One region of the Lawsonibacter sp. LCP25S3_E2 genome, then DNA from elsewhere that is predicted to be linked to it. Evidence: riboswitches for the same ligand, from Rfam matches in the RefSeq annotation. Region 1 holds a riboswitch; the other holds the start of a gene.
What was found. A riboswitch is a leader RNA that binds a small molecule or an ion and turns the genes downstream of it on or off. The one in region 1 is predicted to bind glycine.
Positions count from the first base shown of each region.

Region 2: linked by a shared signal. The riboswitch ahead of ACTQ3R_RS14790 (alanine/glycine:cation symporter family protein) and the one ahead of ACTQ3R_RS07525 (alanine/glycine:cation symporter family protein) in region 1 are both predicted to bind glycine.

Region 1 is NZ_JBQKJL010000006.1:147,977-155,957, reverse strand. Features, by position in the region: gene ACTQ3R_RS07565 (SpoIIIAH-like family protein) at 1-582, opposite strand, end outside; gene ACTQ3R_RS07560 (stage III sporulation protein AG) at 606-1,121, opposite strand; gene ACTQ3R_RS07555 (stage III sporulation protein AF) at 1,118-1,615, opposite strand; gene ACTQ3R_RS07550 (stage III sporulation protein AE) at 1,612-2,676, opposite strand; gene ACTQ3R_RS07545 (SpoIIIAC/SpoIIIAD family protein) at 2,673-3,062, opposite strand; gene spoIIIAC (stage III sporulation protein AC) at 3,062-3,256, opposite strand; gene ACTQ3R_RS07535 (stage III sporulation protein AB) at 3,305-3,814, opposite strand; gene ACTQ3R_RS07530 (stage III sporulation protein AB) at 3,815-4,726, opposite strand; gene ACTQ3R_RS07525 (alanine/glycine:cation symporter family protein) at 4,823-6,211, opposite strand; glycine riboswitch at 6,347-6,431, opposite strand; glycine riboswitch at 6,435-6,517, opposite strand; gene ACTQ3R_RS07520 (ABC transporter substrate-binding protein) at 6,898-7,981, shown strand, end outside.
Region 2 is NZ_JBQKJL010000023.1:32,225-40,205, forward strand. Features, by position in the region: gene ACTQ3R_RS14770 (VOC family protein) at 1-319, shown strand, start outside; gene ACTQ3R_RS14775 (acyltransferase) at 319-1,365, shown strand; gene ACTQ3R_RS14780 (helix-turn-helix domain-containing protein) at 1,467-2,060, shown strand; gene secA (preprotein translocase subunit SecA) at 2,125-4,881, opposite strand; glycine riboswitch at 5,214-5,316, shown strand; gene ACTQ3R_RS14790 (alanine/glycine:cation symporter family protein) at 5,433-6,851, shown strand; gene rlmD (23S rRNA (uracil(1939)-C(5))-methyltransferase RlmD) at 6,961-7,981, shown strand, end outside.

The DNA.
Region 1 (7,981 bases):
GGAACTCTGATTGACCACATCTACAATTTTGGCAGTATCCGCCTCTGTGAGCCCACCCTCCGGAGCGGCTACCGCCAGGGAGAGGGCATCTTCTCCAATAAAGGCCACACAGTCGGTATAGCCCTTGGCGATGACCAGATTCTCAATTTGGGCCTCAGTAACGGTATAGTCGGCCATGGTTTGAATGGTATCGTTTACCTGGGTCTTTACCGTCTCATCGGCATCCTCCCGTGCAGCAGCGTCCTGAAGCAAGGACAGGGCGCTGTCTCTGGCCTGCTGGCGGTTGAGGCGGGCGGTCGCAAAATATTCGCTTCCTGTCTCCGTTTGGGCGGAGGTCTGGGTGTCTCCGCTCTGAGCTGCGTCCGTGCTCCCCGTCTGGGCGGAGCTGTCACCGGATACCAGGGGATCGTTGGTATTCCCCCCCACCATAGCCGACTGTCCCAGGGTCTTACCCGCCTGGGCCTCCTGGCCATAGCTCCAGTTTAAGTAGACCGCCGCGCAGATAAACAAAGCAATTGCAGCCACCACCGCGTTGCGCTTCCACAGCTGGGACCAGTTGGCCCCCTTCTTTCCTGTCCTCATGTCAATTCCTCCAGTTATAAAATTTAAGAATTTCCTTCACAAATCGAGATCCGGTCCGCGCTCAGCCCTGTCAGGGCAGACACAGCCTCCAAAAGCCGCAGCTTCGTCTGGGCCTGCCCGCCCCCTGGGCACACCACCAGCGCCCCTCGGAACTGGGGCGCAACTGTTTGAAGTGCCACCACCTCCTGATTTCCGGCGCCTGAGCCCACGGTAACTACCGTGGAGCTGCCCCCGCCGTCGGCCTCTCGCTCCACGTCCTGGGCCAACACCTGGCGGCTGGAGCTGTCCAGGGTCAGCACCACCCGCACCTTCCCCGCTCCTTGGATTTCGGAGAGCGTACCCTCCAGGTGCTTCTCAAATTCCTCCAGATCAAAGGTAGCCTCCGCTGCCGATGGGGGAATTTTCTCCTGAGAAGTTGCCTCGCCTCCGGTGGGCAGCAGGAGAAGCAGCACTCCCACCACAATCACCAACAGAACCCCTTGATATTTTCCCAGCGCCCCCTTCCACTTTGGAAGGGACTGCATCCACGTTCCGTTCATGGCGTCCCCTCCCCGTCCTCGTAATGCAGTGCCTCCGAAGCTACACCCAGCTCCTCCATAAGCGATTCGGACAGTGCCTCCCGCTGGGGTTGGGACAATGCTCCACGAATCCAAATCCTCTGGGGAAGGTACACACCCTCGTCCTCCTGGCGGCACTCCACCTGGGCGGTGCACGCCGCTCCCAGCTGTGCCGCCTTGTCCACAATATATGCTTCATATTCCTGCTCTATGATTGTTTTCATCTCTTCGTCCACCTGCTTTTTCAGCTCCTCTTCCCGCTGCTCCAGTCCGACCTCCCAGCCTTCCAGCCACTGAACTCCGCTCTCCACGTCCAGACTGACCACCGGTGACACCACCGTCACGGCCAAAATCAAACCGCACACCAGCTTTCCTACCCCCTTCACCGGTCCCTTTGGCATGAGGGCATCGGCCAGGGCACACAGAAATGAGACGGACAGAACGGACAGCAGCCACACGCGCACCCCCTCCATCATGCCGTCACCACCGTAATGGCAGACACCAGGCTCACCAGCAAAATGAGCGCCCCGGCACCAGTCATCCCCAGCACCAGTCCAAAGGCTCCGCCGATGGCCTCAATGAGCTGGCTCAATCTGGGCTGAGCCACACAGGCGCTGAGGGCTCCTGTGATTTTAAACACAAAGTACTGTACCGCAAGGCGGAGAAAGGGGGTCAAGCAGATGGCCAGCACCGTCACCAGTCCCACTGCTCCTACCGTCCCCCTCAGAACTCCTGCCCCGGCCAGCACCGACTCGGACGCGTCGGCCAATATGCCCCCCACTACCGGGATGGCACGGGAGATGGTCAGCTTTGCCGCTTTAATGGCCGCCGCATCCACGCTGCCTGCAATGGCTCCGCTGGCTGTAAGATAGCCCACAAAGGCCAACAGCATAGCCGTAAGGAGAAAGGTAACCATGCTCTTTACCAGACCTGCCAGCTTTTGAAGACCGGGATTCCCCACCGCCGCGTGGGCACAGCTCAGGGCCACATAGGCATAGACCATAGGGATCAAAAGCCGGTCCATCGCCAGCATAAGCAGCTGGGAAAACATCACCGTCACCCCCTGGCGGACAGCAGCGGCAGTAATCCCCCCCGTAGCCGCGGTCAGTACTGCCATTACCGGCAGCAGGAGGGAAGAAAATCCCTCCATTCGCCCTAAGGTGTCCCGGCCCAGGCCAATCATGACTGACATGTCGGTCATGGTCAGGGCGGTGATTGCCAGGGCCCCGGCGATGTTGACTGCTGACAGCCCCTCATCCGAGCTCTGGAGTTTTGCACTTTGGGCCAGGCCACACAAAAGCACCACCGCCATCAGCTTCAGCCCCGTAGCCATGCTGGCACGCAGCAAACCGCCCACCTGCTCCGCCGCATCGGAAAAGAGGTTTCCCATTCCCTGTTCCAGGTCCCCCTGGGGTTCCACACCGTAGCTCTCTGCCTGTTCCATGACCTCGTCCAGCCCGGATACCGAAAACTCCGCTCCCAAACTTGGAATCACGCACAAAGCCGTCAAGCACAAAAAAATTACCACCCGCTTCATACCAGCAACTCCCCCATGAGCTGGGCCACCGCCCGCACCAGGGGCAGGGCAACCACCAGAGCCAGTACACTTCCTGCCGTCTCCACAAAGGCCGCTATCCCGCTCTCCCCTGCCGAGCGGCAGATCTCCGCGGTCAGTTTTGTCAGGATAGACAGGACCACTGTCTTGACCACCGGTTCCAGCAGTACCTCAGACACCCCCGCCTGTCCGGCCAGCTCGTCCATCAGCTCCACCGCCGCCCCCAGGCCATCTGCCACCAGGGTCAGCATCCACACCCCGGCCGCCGCGGTCAGCAGCAGAGCCAGTTCAGGGGTGTTTTTCCGTAACACCCCGCTGAACACCACCGCTGTTACCGCCACCCCGGCCAGCTTGACCATCGTCTCCATCACAGGCCAAACAGGGTCTTTACCAGGTCAAAAAGACTGGCAATCTCCCGCACCACCATCATCAGCACCACTACCAGCCCCGCAAGCGTGGTCATCATGGCCTGTTCGTCCCGCCCTGCCCGGCTGAGCACCTGGTTGAGCACTGCCACCAGGATGCCAATGGCGGCAATCTTAAAGATCAGATCTACATCCAATGTAATTTCCCTACCTTCTTTGGTATTTTTCGTGGGGCTCCTGCCCGTTTACAGCAATAAAATAACCAGAAACGCTCCGCCCGACAGTCCCAAAACCTGGTAGACCCGGCCCTGCCGCCGGCGCTCCTCCTCCCACCGCTGGGCCAACTTCTCCAGAGCCCGGCGCACCACCTGGGTCCCTTCCCGCTGGGCCTGTCCGTCATAGCGCCCCAATATATCACCCAAAGGAGACAGGGCAGCCCTTCCCTCCTCCCCCAGCTCCTCCAGTCCGGCTACCTGCCGCCGCCAAAGGGTGGAAAAATCCTCTCGGTCCAGCCGATCCAGTCCTCGCACACAGGCCTCCATCAGTCTTTTGGCTGGCCCGGCACTGCGGTTCGCCACTCGCTCCAGCAGCTGCCCCAGAGGAGGGGAACCAAGCTCTAGTTCCCCTTCCACCAGCGCCAGGGCCTGAGCCATCTGTCTCAAACTCCTGCTCTTCCGGCGCAGAGTTTCCGCTGCCTGAAATCCCAAATATCCACACCCCGCCGCCAACAGCGTCGCTCCTATGAGATGGACCATTTACCTCAACTCCTCTATGTGATAGCTGCGCTTTTCTCCGTCCCTCCGAATTTGGACGCAGTAACGAAACAGCCGCTTTTCCATCAGCGCACGGTACACCGGTCTGCGCTCCAGGTCCTCCCATCCCGCCCCATGGGCGGTGGCCAGCAGTGTGACGCCACACCCCGCCGCCGTCTCCAGCGCTGCCACATCCTCGGGGGCGGTGATCTCATCCACCGCCAGCACTTGTGGGTTCATGGCCCGCAGAAGGAGCATGAGTCCCTGGGCTTTTGGACAGCCCTCCACCACATCGGTACGGGGCCCCACCTCCAGCTGCGGTTCCCCCTGAAAGAGGGCGGCTACCTCTCCCCGTTCATCCGCCAGAGACACCCGCAGGGGACAACACCCCTCCCCCCAGGACACGGCACGGATCAGGTCCCGGAGCAGGGTGGTTTTTCCCAGTCCCGGAGGAGAGAGGATCAAGGTATCCGCCAACCGTCCCCCTGGACACAGCCCGTCCAAAACAGGGGCGCAGGCCCCCTTGATCTGCCGGGCTATGCGGATGCTGGCCGAGGAGAATGCGCGCAGGGCATGGATCTGCCCTGCTTCCATGGCGGCAGTTCCGCACAAGCCGATCCGGTGCCCCCCCTGGATCGTCAGGTATCCTTGACGCACCTGAGGCAGTACTGTGTGTACCGAAGCCTGACTGGCGATTTCCAAAAGCTGCTCCAACTCTCGGCTCTCCACCGGTGCTCCCCCCAAAGAACGCTCCCCCTCCGGCAGCAGGGCGGTCATGGGCCAGCCTGTCCGCAGCCGCAGTTCCTCCACTCTGCCCTGGTCCGCCTCACTCAGCGCCAGGGCCTCCCGCCGCAGGCGCTGGGGAAGTGCCCCTACCGCCTGGCGATATGCCTGGGATGCTTTTGTCTTTTGCATAACTTCACCCGCCTTTGTCTCATCTATATGAGGACAGGCCCGGCCATATGCAAAAAAATACCGGCGGCCCTGATAGGGCCGCCGGTCAAAGCGGTTTTATTTTTTTATGGTCCTGTTGAAATAATCCCGGCTCAGCCTGGCCACCACACCGGACAAGGCCAACAGGCCCACCAGGTTGGGGATAGCCATCATGCCGTTCAAGGTGTCGGCGATGCTCCACATGAGTTTCCCGGAGCCCGTGGACCCCACCACGCACATCAGCACAAAGGCTGCTTTATAGACGATTTTGATCACCTTATTCTCCCCTGTCAGATAGCCCCAGCACCGCTCACCATAATAGCTCCAGCCCAGAATGGTGGAAAGGGCAAAGAACAAAAGGCTGACTTGAATGATAAGGCCACCCAGCTCACCGGGGAGAATGGTATTGAAGGCCTTCACCGCCGCGGCACCGTTGGAGGTATGGGCGGCCAGCGCAGTCTCTCCCAGCTCCAGGCCGGACAAAAGCACCGTCAGAGAGGTGATGGTACAGATGACAATAGTGTCGATGAACACCTCAAACACTCCCCACATAGCCTGCTCGATCGGTTCGTCGGTGGAGGAGGCAGCGTGGGCAATGGGGGCAGAGCCGAGTCCGGCCTCATTGGAGAACACACCACGGGCAAAACCCTGCTTCATTGCTACCATGAAGGCGTAGCCAAACACACCGCCGCCCACCGCCTCCATACTGAAAGCGCTGGTCACAATGTTGGCAAGCACACCGGGGACATCTCCAATGCGCATAACGATCACGACCACACCGGCCAGGATATAGAAGATGGCCATAAAGGGCACCAGATAGGAGGCCACCTGACCAATGCGCTTGACACCGCCGATGACCACAACGGCCACAATAACGGCCAGCAGTACGCCCGCCACCCTGGTGTCCATCCCGAACATTCCATTCATGGCTCCGGCAATCTCGCTGGACTGGGCGATATTACCGATTCCAAAGGAAGCGACACCGCCCAAAAGGGCAAAGAGCACGGCCAGGGGCTTCCAGCCCTTGCCCAGGCCCCGCTCAATGTAATACATGGGGCCGCCCTTGTGGGTGCCATTCTCATCGGTCACCCGGTACTCCAGAGCCAGGGCGATCTCGGCATATTTGGTACACATGCCAAAGAAAGCAGATACCCACATCCAAAACACAGCGCCGGGGCCCCCGATGAAGATGGCGCCGGTAACACCGGCAATGTTGCCTGTACCCACGGTGCCCGCCAGGGCAGTGGTCACCGCCTGGAAGGGGGACAAATTGCTCCCATGGTCTTTGTCTGACTTACGAAACAGAGATCCCACTGTATTTTTCATAATGTAACCAAACCGGCGCACCTGAACCCAGCCGGTGCGGCAGGTGAGAAACACACCAGTCCCCACCAACAGTGCCAGCATAATCGGGCCCCACACAAAGCCGCTGACTGCGCTGTTGACCGTGGTGATCATTTCCATCATGTTAATCCTTCCCCTCTCTGCAACATAGCCCAAACAGACAAACAGAGGAGTCCGGCCCGATGCCAAACCCCTCTTTTCCAAGCTATTGACGGCGATCCCGGCGGGTCCGGATTGGCCCCGATCCGTTTGCGCTGTCTCTGTCCTTTTGCCTGAGAGATTGACGGCGGAAGCTCCGCCGTTTTGCACCTTCGGCCCCCGCACAGGGCGGGTGTCTCCAGAGTGCCATCCGTCCACAGTCCTCGTACCTGAGAGCGTTACACCGTCGGTGGGCCCGTTAAAACGGGGCCGCTTCCCTGTGAACATCGTCTGGCCTGTTCAGTTGTCCGTTTGTTAAGGACAATTATATGCTCACAGCACACAAATTACAAGAAAATTTTCCGGTCGATTGCTTTATTTCGCTAATATATACAAAATATTTTTATATTCCCTCCAGTATTTCGGTATCTACTACAAAAACAGGTTTTAAAACGTCCCCATTCTCCCATATCTTGCGTTTGTTCTCCCCTCTTCTCGGCTCTCTGACAGGCAAATCTGCAACTTTGCAGAAAATACTTTGCAAATCTGTATTGCTTTTTCCCTGGCACCAAGGTATAATGTCACCATATTCGCGTACAAGTGTATTTGCCAGAAAAACATTTTTGTGGCAATTCCGCGCGAGCAACCTATTTGGAAAAGGAGTAAGAATGATGAAAAAGTTTCTTGCAAGCGCTCTTTCCGCTGCTATGATGCTGAGCCTGCTGGCCGGCTGCGGCGGAGGAAATACCTCTTCCGGCTCCACTCCCAGCGGTTCCGCCAGCACCGGCAGCTCTGCCGCCGCCGGTGACAAGGTTGTCAAGATCGGTGTCTTTGAGCCTGCCACCGGCGACTCTGCTTCCGGCGGCAAAAAAGAGATGCTGGGCATGCAGTTTGCCAACTCTGAGACTCCCACTGTCACCGTGGGCGGCGAGGAGTATCAGGTCCAGCTGGTCTACGCCGACAACGGCTCCACTACCGATAAGGCCCCCACCGCCGCCGCGCAGCTGGTCAGCGAGGGCGTGGCTCTGGTGCTGGGCTCCTATGGCTCCGGCGTGTCCATTGCCGCCAGCCCCACCTTCAGCAATGCAGGCATTCCCGCCATCGGCGTCACCTGCACCAATCCCCAGGTAACCGCCGGCAACGACCACTACTTCCGCATCTGCTTCCTGGACCCCTTCCAGGGCACCGTTCTGGCCAACTTCTCCATGGATAAGTTCCAGGCTAAGACCGCCTATTGTCTGGGCGAGGCGGGCAACGAGTACGACCAGGGCCTGATCGCCTTCTTCAAGACCGCCTTTGAAGCGGCCGGCGGCAAGGTCATCACCGACTCCTTCCCCACCAACAACTCTGACTTCAACTCCTACCTGAACAAGGCCAAGGCTGAGGGCGCCGATGTTATCTTTACCCCCGTGTCCATTGCCTACGCCACCCAGATCATCACCCAGGCCGCCTCTCTGGGTCTGGACATCCCCTTTGTGGGCTCCGACACTCTGGACGACAACATGGTTCTGGAGGCCGCCAAGGGCACCAACATCCAGCTGTACGTCTCCACCTTCTATCAGGAGGGCGGCAACCCCACCTTCGATGAGGGCGTGAAGAATTACATCAACACCGCTTCCGGCGCTCTGGACGCCAATGGCGGCAACGACACCGTGGCCGCTGTCACCGCTATGGGCTACGATGCCTACTATGTGGCTCTGGAGGCCATCAAGGCCGCCGACTCCGTGGACCCCGCCGCCATCAAGGCCGCGCTGT
Region 2 (7,981 bases), on a different contig from region 1:
GGCCTTTTACAAGCAGGCCCTGAATCTCACGCCGGTACAGGAAAAGGCGGCGGAGGACGGCTCCTTCAAGCTGGTGTATCTGGGGGATGAGGCGGGCAGCCCGTTCCAGCTGGAGCTGACCTGGCTCCGGGACCGCACGGAGCCCTACAACCTGGGGGAGTGCGAGTTCCATCTGGCCTTCCACACGGACGAGTATGAGAAGCTCTACCAGCGTCACAAGGAGATGGGCTGCATCTGCTTTGAGAATCCGGCTATGGGAATCTACTTCATCGCCGATCCGGATGGATACTGGATCGAGATCGTGCCGGAGCGGGGCTGATGGCAATCAAAAGCCGAAATCTGGGTTGGCCGGGTTTCTTCCGGCTGTTTACCGTGCTGTGCGCCATTCTTCTGCTGCTGGCCCAGAGCGGGCAGGAGCTGGTAGCTGCGGGTTCAGGACAGTGGCAGGTGCTGAGCGTCTATGAAGGCCTTACCCGCTGGGCAATTCCGGCGCTGTTTATGCTCTGGGGGATGTTCGCCCTGGAGGGAGGCAAGCCCCATCTGTCCGGGGCGCTCACCGGACTGGCACTGCCTGCCTTTTGCCAGCTGGTATTCTGGGGAGCGGTTTATGCCATAGCTGCCCACCTTTTGGGGGGCGGAACCGTTTCTCTGGAGGGAATTTGGAGTGCGCTGCTGTCTGCGGCCAAGGGAAACACCTACTTCCATCTTTGGATCCTCTATCCGCTCATCGGTCTCTATCTGGTTCATCCCGTACTCCACCGTTTTGTTTCCTCAGCCAGCCGGGGAGAGGTGCGGTATTTTCTGATCCTGTGCTTTTTGCTGGCCAATCTGCTGCCCCTTTGGTCGGCTTTTTATCCCAACAGCCTATGGGTGAGGCAGCTGGAGCGGCTGGACATCCACCTGGTGTTGGGGTGGGTGGGGTGCTATGTGGGCGGCTGGTATCTGCGCCACTATGTCATTGGACGCCTTTCAGAATTTGCGCTCTATGCTTTGGGCATTCTGGGGCTGGTATTGACGCTGATGGGGCCCAGGCTTCTGGGAGGAGACCGGGCGCTTTGGTATGGCTATACCACCCCCAATGTGGTGCTCACCGCCGCGGCCTTCTGTACCCTGTTTCGGTATGTGCTGGGGGTCAGTGAGGAGCGGTCCCGGAAACGGGCGGTCTATGAGGTGGGGGCCTATGCCTTTGGCATATACCTGTTCCATCAGCTGTGGGTGATGGTGTTCCAGTGGTTTGGAATCTCTATGCTGTCCCTGCCGGTGGTCCTGGCGGTGCCTCTGTTTGCCCTTATTTATTTCCTGCTGTCCCTGCCCTTTGCATGGCTCATCAGCCTGATCCCTGTGGTAGGGGAGAAATTGAGCTGAGTGAGTGGGGGGCAACCGCCGGTTGCGAAGGTTCCAAGGGCGATTGGTGGACATTTTACCCGTCAGCTGCTACCATGGAGTCATCCAAGCGGAGAGGAGAGATGGATGTGACCTTGGGGGAGCGAATCTACCAGGAACGAACGGCCCGGCGCCTGTCCCAGACGGACCTGGCGGAAGCGCTGGAGGTATCCCGGCAGTCGGTGTCCAAGTGGGAGACCAATGCATCGGTGCCGGATTTGGATAAGCTGGTCAAAATGTGCGAGCTGTTTGAGGTATCCATGGACAGCCTGGTACGGGGGATTGAGCCCCAGGAGACGACAGACGATCCACCAATGGCTGCGGCACCGCAGAAGGAATACAGTCCGAATATTCGAATCGTCCTGGGGTTGATGCTGGTGTTTTTCGGCCTTTTCGTCTTTACCTTACTGGCCTTTTTTCGGCACGCAAGGCTGGACGAGGCCCTGGTTTGGAGCGCCCCGCTGCTGGTGACCGGGGGAATGAGCCTGAAATTTCCAAAGCACCCGGTTCTGGCGGCGTTCTGGGGACTGTGGGGGCTTTATACACTGGTGCTGACCCCGTTCCTTTTCTTGAGTGCCCGGAAGGTCTTGGTATTTTTTGTAGGAGACTTGATTCTGACCGGAGTGCTGATTATCAGCACCCTGAGGATAAAAGAGCGGGAAAAGGACAACGAATAAACGATAAAACAAAGCAAGGCCCGAGACCATTGGTCTCGGGCCTTCTTGTTCAGGTTTTGGGGTGTTACATCTGCTCAGGGTGATACTCCTTGCAGGTGCACTTCTTCCACTTCAAGCCGCTGCCGCAGGGGCAGGGGTCGTTGCGGCCGATCTTGATCACCTTGCGGGCGGGCTGCTTCTTTACAGTGCCGTCGTCGGCGCCGGACTCGCCGGTGACCTTGGCCACCCGCTCCCGCTTGACCTCCTCGTTCTTTCTCAGACGGACCAGGAACAGCCGGCGCAAAGTCTCTTCCTGAATGGCGGCTACCATCTGCTCGAACATCTCGTAGCCTTCCTTCTTGTAGGCCACCACGGGGTCGGTCTGGGCGTAAGCCCGCAGACCGATGCCCTGACGCAGCTCGGTCATGGCATCGATGTGATCCATCCAGTACTCGTCTACCACCCGGAGCATGATGACCCGCTCCAGCTCCCGCATGATGGGGGAACCAAATTCCTGCTCCTTGGCCTGATAGACGGCCTGGGCCTTGTCCAGAACCAGCTGGGTGAGCCCCTCGGCATCATACTGGCTGAGCTCCTCGTCCGAGAGCATGAGCTCTCCCACAGGCAGGAACATGGTGCGGAAGTGGGAGATGGCTTCCTGGAAGCCATCGGCGGTCATGTGGTTCTGCTCGCCGATGTGGCCCTGGATGGCGGACTCAATCATGGTGCGGAGCATATTCTGGATCGAGGCCTGGAGGTCCTCGCCGTCCAGAACCTGGCGGCGCTGCTTGTAGATGATCTCACGCTGGGTGTTCATCACGTCGTCATACTGCAGCACGTTCTTACGGGTCTGGAAGTTCCGGGACTCTACCTGCTTCTGGGCGTTCTCAATGGCGCCGGAGAGCATCTTGGCATCAATGGGGGTATCCTCGTCCACGCCCAGCTTCTCCATCATGTTCATCACCCGCTCAGAGCCGAACAGGCGCATGATGTCATCTTCCAGGGACAGGAAGAACCGGGTCTCGCCGGGGTCGCCCTGACGGCCGGCACGGCCGCGCAGCTGGTTGTCGATACGCCGGGACTCGTGACGCTCGGTGCCCAGAATGAACAATCCGCCCACTTCCCGGACCTTGTCGGCCTCGGCGCGGATCTCGTCTTTATATTTGGCCTCCGCCTCAGAGAACTGTTTCCGGGCATCCAGGATCTCCTGGTTGTCCGTCTCAGCAAAGCCAGTGGCTTCGGCGATGAGCTCATCGCTCATGCCGGCCTTGCGCAGATCGGCCTTAGCCAAAAACTCCGCGTTGCCGCCGAGCATGATGTCAGTACCACGGCCGGCCATGTTAGTGGCCACGGTGACGGCGCCGAACTTACCAGCCTGGGCCACGATCTCAGCTTCCTTTTCGTGGTTCTTGGCGTTCAGAACGTTATGCTTGATGCCGCGGCGCTTAAGGATCTCAGAGAGCTCCTCAGACTTTTCAATGGACACAGTACCCACCAGTACGGGCTGCCCCTTGGCGTGACACTCCTCGATCTGGTTGACAATAGCCCGGAGCTTGCCGGCAGTGTTCTTATAGACCACGTCGGGGTCGTCGATACGGGCCAGAGGCTTGTTGGTGGGGATCTCCACGATGTCCAGCTCATAGATGGTGCCGAACTCCTCCGACTCGGTCATGGCGGTACCGGTCATGCCGGAGAGCTTGTCATAGAGACGGAAGTAATTCTGGAAGGTGATGGTAGCCAGGGTCTTGGACTCGTTGGCCACCTCCACGTGCTCCTTGGCCTCGATGGCCTGGTGGAGGCCCTCGTTATACCGGCGGCCGAACATCAGACGGCCGGTGAACTCGTCCACAATGATGACCTGGCCGTCTTTGACCACGTAGTCGATGTCCCGCTTCATTACACCACGGGCCTTGATGGCCTGGTTGATGTGGTGAGAGAGGGTGGTGTTCTCCATATCGGCCAGGTTTTCCACCTGGAAGAACTGCTCGGCCTTTTGGATGCCCCGTGCGGTGAGGGTAGCGGTGCGGGCCTTTTCATCCACGATGTAGTCCGCATCGATGCTGGTATCCTCTTCCTCTTTGTCGTCTACCTTGGCGATGCGCTGGCACTTGAGCTTGGAGACGAACTGGTCGACAATGGTGTAGAGCTGGGTGGACTTTTCGCCCTGGCCGGAGATGATCAGGGGGGTGCGGGCCTCGTCGATGAGGATGGAGTCCACCTCGTCCACAATAGCGAAGGCGTGGCCCCGCTGGACCAGCTCCTGAGAGTAGATGGCCATGTTGTCCCGCAGATAGTCAAAGCCGAACTCGTTGTTCGTGCCGTAGGTGATGTCTGCCTGATAGGCGGCTTTCTTGGCCTCACCCACCACGCCGTGAATCACCAGGCCCACGGTCAGGCCCATGAAACGGAACACCTTGCCCATCCACTCGCTGTCGCGCTTGGCCAGGTAATCGTTGACGGTAATAACATGCACGCCCTTGCCTGCCAAAGCGTTCAGGTAGGCAGGAAGGGTAGCCACCAGGGTCTTACCTTCGCCGGTCTTCATCTCGGCGATCCGGCCCTGGTGCAGCACGATGCCGCCCACCACCTGGACCCGATAGGGGCGCATACCCAGCACACGCCAGGCAGCCTCACGGCAGGCGGCAAAGGCCTCGGGCAGAATGTCGTCCAGAGTCTCGCCGTTGGCAAGGCGGGCTTTCAGCTCGGGGGTTTTAGCCTGAAGCTGCTGGTCAGTAAGGGCCTTATATTCCTCCTCCAGAGCGTCCACCTTGTCGGCGATGGGGTAGATGGACTTCAGCTCCCGCTGAGAGGAGGTGCCAAAAAGTTTGGTAAACAGGCTCATAACGAAAACACCTCTCGGTTGCAGATTTGCGACAAAATTTGCGCATAGTAATACATTTTAGCTAATCGTGATAGAGTATATCACACTCAGAGGTTAGAAAAAAGACCAAATTGTAAACTTTTACTGTGAAACTAAACAAAGAAACTGGGGGAGACTGCTAGGAATCCGTGACTGACGTATAATTGTTCGCCAGGGGTTGACAAATGTTCCCTGCTGTGGTATGGTTACCACGCAACTGAATAGGACAGACGAAGCGCCCAGGAAAATGGCCAAAGCGGCCTGCCGAAGGAGTAACACTCTCAGGTTTCCCTATGGGGATGAGGACTGTGCGCGGATGTAACTCTGGAGAAGCTCGTTAAGCCGAGTGCCGAAGGTGCAAAGCGGGGACGGTTCACGCCCTGCCAATCTCTCAGGCAAAAGGACAGAGGAAACAGGTGCCCTGGGGGCATCTGCTTTATGCGCACGGTTTGGTTGCCGGGCGTATATTCTCCGGAGCGGTCGATTCTATCGGTCGTTCCGTTTTTTTATTTTTTAGGAGGGAGAAAATCAATATGTCCGAATTCATCGCTTCGGTAGAGGAAGTGCTCTACCCAATTGTGGCTAACATCAACGTCTATTTGTCCAACTACATTCTGGTGTTCCTGCTCATCGGCGTAGGCCTGTGGTATTCCATCAAAACCCGGTTTGTCCAGGTGCGCTGCTTTGGAGAAGGGATGAAAAAGGTCTTTGGCAACCTGTCCCTCAGCGGCGGGAAGCAGGAGCACGGCATGAGCTCCTTCCAGGCTCTGGCCACCGCCATTGCTGCCCAGGTGGGTACCGGCAACATCGTGGGTGCCTCCGGCGCCATCCTGGCCGGCGGACCAGGCGCTATTTTCTGGATGTGGATCATTGCCTTCTTCGGTATGGCTACCATCTATGCCGAGGCTACTCTGGCCATCAAGACCCGCCGGAAGGACCCGGACGGCTCCTATCACGGCGGCCCGGTGTACTACATTACCACCGCGTTTCAGGGTGCGTTCGGTAAATTCCTGGCCGGCTTCTTTGCGGTAGCCATTATCCTGGCTCTGGGCTTTATGGGCTGCATGGTGCAGTCCAACTCCATCGGCTCCACCTTCCAGACCGCCTTTGGTGTGCCCTCCTGGATCGTGGGTATCGTGCTGGTGGTGGTGTGCGGCCTGATTTTTGTGGGCGGCGTGCAGCGGCTGGCCGCGGTGACGGAGAAGATTGTCCCCGTCATGGCTGTCATCTTCCTGGCCGGCGGCCTGGTGGTACTGGTCATGCGGGCTGCCTACATTCCCGCTACCTTTGCCATGATTTTCAAGTATGCCTTTGAGCCCCAGGCCATTATCGGCGGCGGCTTTGGCTATGCCCTGAAGGAGGCCATCAGCCAGGGTGCCAAGCGTGGCCTGTTCTCCAATGAGGCCGGTATGGGCTCCACTCCCCACGCCCACGCCCAGGCCAATGTGAGCGACCCCCACGACCAGGGCGTAGTGGCCATGATCGGCGTCTTCATGGATACCTTCGTGGTGCTGACCCTGAACGCTCTGGTGGTCATCTCCACCCTATATACTCCGGACGGACCTCTGGCGGAGTGCGGCGCTGCCGCGGCCAGCACGACTCTGAATAAGGCCAACCTGGCTCAGACTGCCTTTGGCAGCGTGATGGGAACGGAGGCCGGCGCCATGTTTGTGGCGGTGTGTCTGTTCTTCTTCGCCTTCTCCACCATTCTAAGCTGGAACCTGTTCGGCAAGATCAATGTGGTCTATCTGTTTGGCAAGAAGTCTGCCAAGATTTATTCCGCCATCGGCCTGGTATTTATTTTCCTGGGTACTTTGATGTCCAACGATCTGGTGTGGGAGATGACGGATATGTTCAATAACCTGATGGTCATTCCCAACGCCATCGGCCTGTTTGCCCTCACCGGTATGGTGGTCAGCTCTACCCACGGGGTTGGGACCTGCAAGAAGTAAAAAGTTCTCGTTCGCCCGGCCTCTGGGAGGAGGCCGGGCTTTTTTCCTTTACGAAGGGGAACGGACATGGTATGATGGAGAAAATAAGGAAAACAGTGAGGAATTGCCCATGGAAGCCTGGAAGAAAAACAGCGTATACACCCTAGAGGTGGATGGATATACGGCCGAGGGTATGGGAGTCGCCCGGCTGGAGGGCCGGGTGGTGTTTGTCCCCGGCACCATCCGGGGGGAGCAGTGGCAGGTGCAGCTGCTGAAGGTCAACAAACATGTGGCCTGGGGCAGGGGAGTGCAGCTGCTTCGTTCCTCGCCGGAACGCTTGGAGCCCGATTGCCCGCTCTACGGCCGGTGCGGGGGCTGCCAATTCCGGCACATGACCTATGAGGAGGAGCTGCAGGGGAAGCGGCAGCGCATTCAGGATGCGCTGAGCCGTCTGGGCGGGGTAGAACTACAACTATCCGATGTATTGGGCGCGGAAAATACAATGCGTTATCGGAATAAGGTGCAGTTTCCTGTATCTGTGGAGAAAAATGGACTGGCAGTGGGATACTACCGCAGCCGCAGCCACGATGTACTGGACGCCCCGGACTGCGCGCTCCAGCCGGTGAGTGTGACTGCCCTTCGGCAGGCGTTTAAGGAATGGATGGAGGAATATGCCGTTCCTGCTTACGAGGAAAAGCAGGGCACAGGACTGGTGCGCCACCTCTATGTGCGCACCAACAGCCGGGGAGAGAGCCTGGTGTGTGTGGTGGTCAACGGGAAGAAGCTTCCCTATGAAGCGGAGCTGGGGCAGCGCCTGGTCCAGGCGGAGCCGGGGCTTGTGGGGATTGTGCTCAATGCCAACACACGGGATACCAATGTGATCCTGGGACCGGAATCCCGCACCCTCTGGGGGCGGGATTGGCTGGAGGAGGAGCTGTGCGGCCTGACCTTCCGGCTGTCGGTGCCATCCTTCTTTCAGATCAATCGTGCCCAGACTCAGCGGCTGTATGCCCTGGCCCTTGACTTTGCCGGTCTGACCGGGAACGAGACGGTGCTGGACCTCTATTGCGGGATTGGCACCATCTCCCTGGCCATGGCCAAGGAAGCGGGGAAGGTCATTGGGGCGGAGATCGTCCCTCAGGCCATTGAGG